2 linked regions of the Azospirillum sp. TSH100 genome follow. Each later gene encodes a partner of the first gene's protein in a complex. Links are inferred from orthologs where the notes say so. Each region holds a gene or a part of one and is shown on either strand. Other genes may lie near its edges. The genes, in order: E6C72_RS09145 and E6C72_RS12790.

Region 1 (3,049 bases):
AGGACCGCCGACATCAGCGGGCCGTCGCGCAACCACATCTCGCGCCCGGTCGACAGGTCGGTGGCGACCGTGGCGAAGGGCATGGGCAGATCCTCGATCAGGACGTTGCTGCGTTCGTTGTCGAAACGCCCGAACGCCTTTTCGGCGGCGACCAGGCCGCCGCGGCGGAAGGTGAGATCGATGATGCCGAGCATGCCGAGCCAGCCCATCTTCTGCGCCCAGGCCTGAAGCTCGTCCAACTGGTCGGTCAGGTAGGCGGCGGCCACTGCGGCGCCGATGGATGTGCCGCAGATGATGTCGGGCTTGATCCCGACTTCCTCCAGCGCGCGCAGGACGCCGATGTGGGCCCAGCCACGCGCCGCCCCGCTGCCCAGCGCAAGCCCGATCTTCAGGTCGGTTCCCTTCGCCATCCGCATCTCCCGTCGGCGCCCCCTGTCTGGAGGCCGGATGCCCCCGGGCATCGGAGGCTTGATCTAGAGCTTATCATCTAGGCGTTACCGCCCGATTTCGGAAGCGGCCGGAAGTGGCACGCCGCCGGAGACGGGGTCGTCGCCGCACGCGAGATGGGAAATGTGAAAAATTTAGCCGATCTTTGACCTGGATCAGCGGTCGCATCGTCGTGACTGTGGCATTTCTGTGCCAGTGGGCAGGCATGATCGTATCAGTCGGCGATTTTAACCATACGTCAACTGGACCTGATACAGTTTCGTTGCGTTGCAATGTAGTTCTCGAACCCCGGAAGGTCTGTCATGGCTGACGAACTGAAAAGCTTCCGAAAGGACTGGAAACGCTGGTCGCCGACGGAACGGTTGGTTGCCGTCACCGTGCTGGTCCTGATCGCTCTTCTTGGTGCGCCGGTCGCCGTCGGCCTGTTCTGATCCGCATCTCCGCCGACACCCGCGCCGATGCGGTTGCGCGGGCAACAGTGTGACGCGCCGGCAACTCAGGCGCAGTGATTAGGACCTCGGACAGGGTCATCTTTACGGGCTCTTAACCCTCCCGCCATAGGCTTGGTCGGCTCGGACAGTTCCTGGGACGGTTGGGCGCCACAAGCGGTCGGAGCATCGAACCTCCGCCACAAAGGGCACCGACGGTGCGCTCGCCGGAGGGCGCGGACCGGGGAGGTTCCGGCATATTCCGCCAAGGCTTTGCCCCTCTCGCTGGACACGCCCGATGACCTTCTCCGCCCAATCCGCCGTGACGGAACAGAAGCTCCTGAGACAGCGCCTCGACACTGCCTTCGCTGAGGCCGCGCAACCGCTGTCGCGCGAGGAGGTGACGGACATCGTCCGCAACATCCTGGGCAGCATGGACGGCGACATCTCCGCCACCGACCTGCGCCTGTACAAGGAGGTCGTCGACCTCGCCAAGTACATCGAGACGGCAAAGCAGGAAATCGCCGCTCTCCAGCCGGCCGAAATCCGCGACGAACACATCCGAACCGCGACGGACGAACTGGATGCGGTGATCGGCGCGACGGAGAAGGCGACCTTCGCCATCTTCGACGCCTGCGACGCGATTGGCGCCATCGCCGGGCAAACGGACACCGACACCTCGGCGAAGCTGAACGACCAGATCACGGCGATCTACGAGGCCTGCAACTTCCAGGACATCACCGGCCAGCGCATCAGCAAGGTGGTGCGGACGCTGAAGCATATCGAATCGAAAGTGGATATGATCGTTGCCGCCTTTGGCAGCGAGGTTCGCCAGAACCACGCCCCGAGGCTCGCCAAGCTGGCGGCGGAAGATGCGGAAGCTGCCGTCCATTACGAGCCGATGAGCGCGGAGGAGGCGGACAAGCAGCTTCTGCACGGTCCGCAGCTGCCGGGCAACGCCATGGACCAGGACGAGATCGACCGTCTGCTGGCCAGCTTCGACTGACGCCATGCTGCCCGGCTCCCCCTTCAACAGGTCCGGCGGCCATGCGGCCCAGGGTGCCGGAGCAGGTGCCGGGACGGCGGCTGGAATGTCTGGCGGTCCGGGGGCCGGGAGTGCCGGGCTGCCGCTGCTGCTGCGGGCCGGGCGCGCCGGTGGGGCGGACGGGCATGCCAATCCGAACAACGGCAGCATCCTGCTTCTGCTGTCGCTGTTCCTGCTGCTTCTGGTCTTCTTCATCGTGCTGAACGCCCATTCGGTGCAGACGGTGCAGAAGGTCAAGGCGGTCGCCGCCTCGCTGGAGCGAACCTTCCCCAGCTTCGTCATTGATCCCCGCCTGCGCGACGGAGCCGAACCGGTGGCCTCGCGCGCAGGGACCGTCTTCGCCGTGCAGCGGCTGGAGGATGTCGGAACCCTGTTCGCCACCGCGGTTGCGGTATCGAAGGTGGAGGTCGTCGCCCCCGGCCAACTGCTGGAAGTGCGTCTGGCCGCCGACGACCTCTTCCTTCCCGGCAGCATGACCTTGCGGGCGGATCGCCAGGGGCTGATCGACCGCATCGCAGATGCGCTGCGCCAGTCGCGGCAGGGCGAGCGGGTGGAACTGGACGCGCTGCTCGGCATCGGCCCGACGGGAACGCCCAGCCAGCCGCCGGGGCCGGTCGCCCGCGCCGGCGTGTTGGCCCGCGCGCTGGTCGAGGACGGCGCGCCGGCCCGCAACGTCACCGTCGGGATCGAACGCGGCGAGCCCGGCGGGGTCCGGCTGCTGTTCTCGCTGCGCTGGGACGAGGATGGTCCGGTGCGGCCGGTGGTGAAGGCGGCACCGGCGAAAGCGCCCGCGGCGAAGACGGCGCCGGCAAGGACGACACCGGCGAGCGGGGAGGTGCGCAAATGATCCGCGTCCCCGGAATGTCCAACAGGGCAGGGGCGGCGGCATCGGACGACCGCGGCGGCCATCGCAAGACGTTGTGGCTGATCAGTTTCACCGATCTGATCTCCTTGATGCTCGCCTTCTTCGTGCTGATGTATTCGATGAGCGAGCCGGAGGCGGAGCGTTGGACCCGTCTGGCGAAGGGCGTGTCGGAGGCGATCCCCGCCGCGCGGTCGACCGCCAGCACACCGTCCGATCGCCCGACCGATCCCGGAGCCGCCTTCAACGCCATGGCGGTCGAAGCCA
Region 2 (3,207 bases), 770 kb from region 1 along the record:
AGCCGGACAGCATCGCCTGGCTGCTGAACATCCGCGGTGCCGACGTGCCCTGCACGCCGCTGCCGCTGTCCTTCGCGATCCTGTCCGCCGATGCGTCGGTTGAGCTGTTCCTCGACCCGCGCAAGCTGGCGCCGCAGACCCGTGCCCATCTGGGCAATCAGGTGAGGGTGCGGCCGGTGGAGGAGTTCGGGCCGGCGCTGGACGCCGTCGCCCGCGGTTCCGCCCGTGTGCTGGCCGACCCGACCTGCACCTCGGCCTGGATCGTCGACCGGCTGCATCTGGCCGGCGCGAAGGTGGAGCGCGACGGCGACCCCTGCGCCCTGCCCAAGGCCTGCAAGAACGCGGCGGAGCTGGCCGGCACCCGTGCCGCGCATGTCCGTGACGGCGCCGCCCTCGTCCGCTTCCTGCACTGGTTTTCCGAAGAGGCGCCGAAGGGCACGCTGACCGAACTGGCGGTGGTGGAGCGGCTGCTGGCCTGCCGGCGGGAGAACGAGCGGTTCCGTGGCGTCAGCTTCGACACCATCGCCGGGGCCGGACCGAATGGCGCCATCGTGCATTACCGCGTCACCCCGGAGACCGACCGCCGGCTGGAGCCGGGCGGCATCTTCCTGCTGGACAGCGGTGCGCAATATCTGGACGGCACCACCGACGTGACCCGCACGCTGGCGGTCGGCGATCCCGATCCGGCGATGGCGGCGGAGATGCGTGACCGCTTCACCCGGGTGCTGAAGGGCCACATCGCGCTGTCCACCGTGCGCTTCCCGCGCGGCACGACGGGCTCGCAGCTGGACGTGCTGGCGCGGCTGCCGTTGTGGCAGGCCGGCCTGGACTATGACCACGGCACCGGCCACGGCGTCGGCAGTTTCCTGTCGGTGCATGAGGGGCCGCAGCGGGTGTCGAAGGTCGGCAACAGCGTGGCCCTGCAGCCGGGCATGATCCTGTCGAACGAGCCGGGCTATTACAAGACCGGCGCCTATGGCATCCGGATCGAGAACCTGATCGTCGTCCGGCCGGTGGAACCGGTCGGCGAAGCGGCTGGCGAGCTGGCCGGGGCCGAACGGCCGGTGCTGGAGTTCGAGCCGCTGACCCTGGTGCCGATCGACCGCGCGCTGATCGAGCGGGCGCTGCTGAGCGACGCGGAGGCCGCCTGGGTCGACGCCTATCATGCGCGGGTACGCGAATCGCTGGCGCCGCTGCTGGATGATGCGGCCCACGCCTGGCTGGCGCAGGCGACCGCTCCGCTGTGATCGGAGCGGGCGGCTGTATCAATTGTCGGCCGGAGGCTGGGGGCGCCCCTGATTCCGCAAGATGTTGCCACCCGTGGTAACACGTTCTTTACCCAGCTGCTTCAGTGTGACCCAAGGGGATGACTTTTGGCGGCAGTTAGGGCACTACAGTCGGCATCACTTCCCGGATTACGGCGCAGCCCCCGCGCCGGGTGGGCGTAACGGCCGGACAGACACCGGCAACGGATTATTGCGGAGACGTCTAGATGAAGATCCTCGTCGTCGATGATTACGCCACCATGCGGCGCATCGTGCGGAACCTGTTGACCCAGATCGGCTACACCGACATCGACGAGGCCGGCGACGGCGTGTCGGCGCTGGCGAAGCTGCGTGAGAGCAAGTTCGGCCTCATCATCTCCGACTGGAACATGGAGCCGATGACCGGCTTGCAGCTCCTGAAGGAAATCCGTGCGGATGCGAAGCTGGCGGCAACGCCCTTCATCATGGTCACCGCCGAGAGCAAGACCGAGAACGTCATCGCCGCCAAGCAGGCCGGCGTGAACAACTACATCGTCAAGCCCTTCAACGCCGACACGCTGAAGCAGAAGATCCAGGCCGTCATCGGCGGCTGATCTTCGGGTTTGCGATGTGGGGCAGCAGGGACGGCCGCAGCCGTCCGGCGCCCGGTTCGGCCGTCCGGGTCAGTGCGGCGGCCGGCGCATTCAGTTTGGGGAGTGGACCGGTTTGGAGCAGCTTCCGCAGCTGTCCGATGAAGAGTTCGAGCAGATCGAGGACGCCATCGCCCGATCGGCGAAGGGCAGGGCCTTCCTGCGGCGGCTCCACCGGCGGTCCCTCGGGGCCGCGACGGAAGAAGTGCGCGCCATGCTTCAGGAGTTCCGCGACTCCTGGAACCGGCAGAACGAGGCGGTGGAGGCCGGCAAGCATGTCGGCGTCCTGCGCCGCGAACTGATGGAAATGGCCGCCTCGATCGAGCAGGCGAGGCGGGAAGTGGCGGCGCTGCGGCCGCCTGACGGTTCGGGCGACAAGATCCTGTCGGCCACCAACGAGCTGGACGCCATCGTCATCTCGACCGAGCGCGCGTCCTTCGAGATCCTGAATGCCGCCGAGCGGCTGATGGATCTGGCGGGCAAGCTTCGCGCCAGCGGCGCCGATCCGGCGATGTGCGGCGAGATCGACACCCAGGTGAACGACATCTTCACCGCCTGTTCCTTCCAGGATCTGACCGGCCAGCGCACCAGCAAGGTCGTCAACGCGCTCCGCTACATCGAGCAGCGCGTGATGGCGATGATCAGCATCTGGGGCGAGGATGGGCTGGCCGGCATCATCGTCAAGGAAGAGCAGACCGACACCCGTCCCGACGCCCATCTGCTGAACGGTCCGCAGCTGGACGGTCACGGCGTCAGCCAGGCCGATGTCGACAGCATGTTCGACAGCCCGGCGCCGGCTCCGGTCGCGCCGCCACCGCCGCCACCTCCGCCGCCGCCGGCACCGGTCCAGGCGAGCCAGGCGGACATCGACAGCATGTTCGACGCGCCCGCTCCGGCTCCGGTGAAGGCCAGTCAGGCGGACATCGACAGCATGTTCGATTCGCCGGCGCCCGCCCCCGCGGTGGCTAGCCAGTCCGACATCGACAGCATGTTCGACGCGCCTGCCCCGGCTCCGGCCAAGAAGCCGGTGCCGAAGCCGCCGGGGGCCGCCCCGAAGGCCAAGGCCGCCGCCAAGCCCGCCCCGCCGCCGCCACCACCCGCAGCGGCCGAGCCCCCGGTTCCGCTGGATCAGGCCGCCATCGACGCCCTGTTCGGCTAAACGACGGGCTTGGGCCGCCGTGCCGGCGGTCCCGGGGCCGAAGAGCCTCATGGGTTTCCCCGGATTGACCGACCCAGCCTGCCGATGGCCGGATGGAGGGCGGTCAACCGATCAGAACGCAGAACAGACGCGCGACCAGACATCCATCACCACA

Evidence for each region.
Region 2: the proteins of E6C72_RS09145 (region 1) and E6C72_RS12790 are in contact, whole or in part, in a crystal structure (PDB 1KMI), measured with the Escherichia coli proteins. The link is inferred for Azospirillum sp. TSH100 from one-to-one orthologs.

What each region holds. Positions count from the first base shown.
Region 1 is NZ_CP039634.1:1,925,038-1,928,086, forward strand. The notes cover bases 295-3,027. They hold E6C72_RS09145 (protein phosphatase CheZ), read left to right. Parts: upstream 295-1,173; coding sequence 1,174-1,881; downstream 1,882-3,027. Other genes in these bases: E6C72_RS32615 (patatin-like phospholipase family protein), read right to left, coding at 295-410; E6C72_RS32540 (hypothetical protein), read left to right, coding at 750-878; E6C72_RS09150 (flagellar motor protein MotB), read left to right, coding at 1,967-2,767; E6C72_RS09155 (flagellar motor protein MotB), read left to right, coding at 2,764-3,027. In the rest of the region: more of E6C72_RS32615, read right to left, coding at 1-294; more of E6C72_RS09155, read left to right, coding at 3,028-3,049.
Region 2 is NZ_CP039634.1:2,700,152-2,703,358, reverse strand. What follows is about bases 285-3,175. They hold E6C72_RS12790 (chemotaxis response regulator CheY), read left to right. Parts: upstream 285-1,492; coding sequence 1,493-1,858; downstream 1,859-3,175. Other genes in these bases: E6C72_RS12785 (protein phosphatase CheZ), read left to right, coding at 1,971-3,053; E6C72_RS12795 (M24 family metallopeptidase), read left to right, coding at 285-1,247. In the rest of the region: more of E6C72_RS12795, read left to right, coding at 1-284. UniProt on the Escherichia coli protein: Involved in the transmission of sensory signals from the chemoreceptors to the flagellar motors.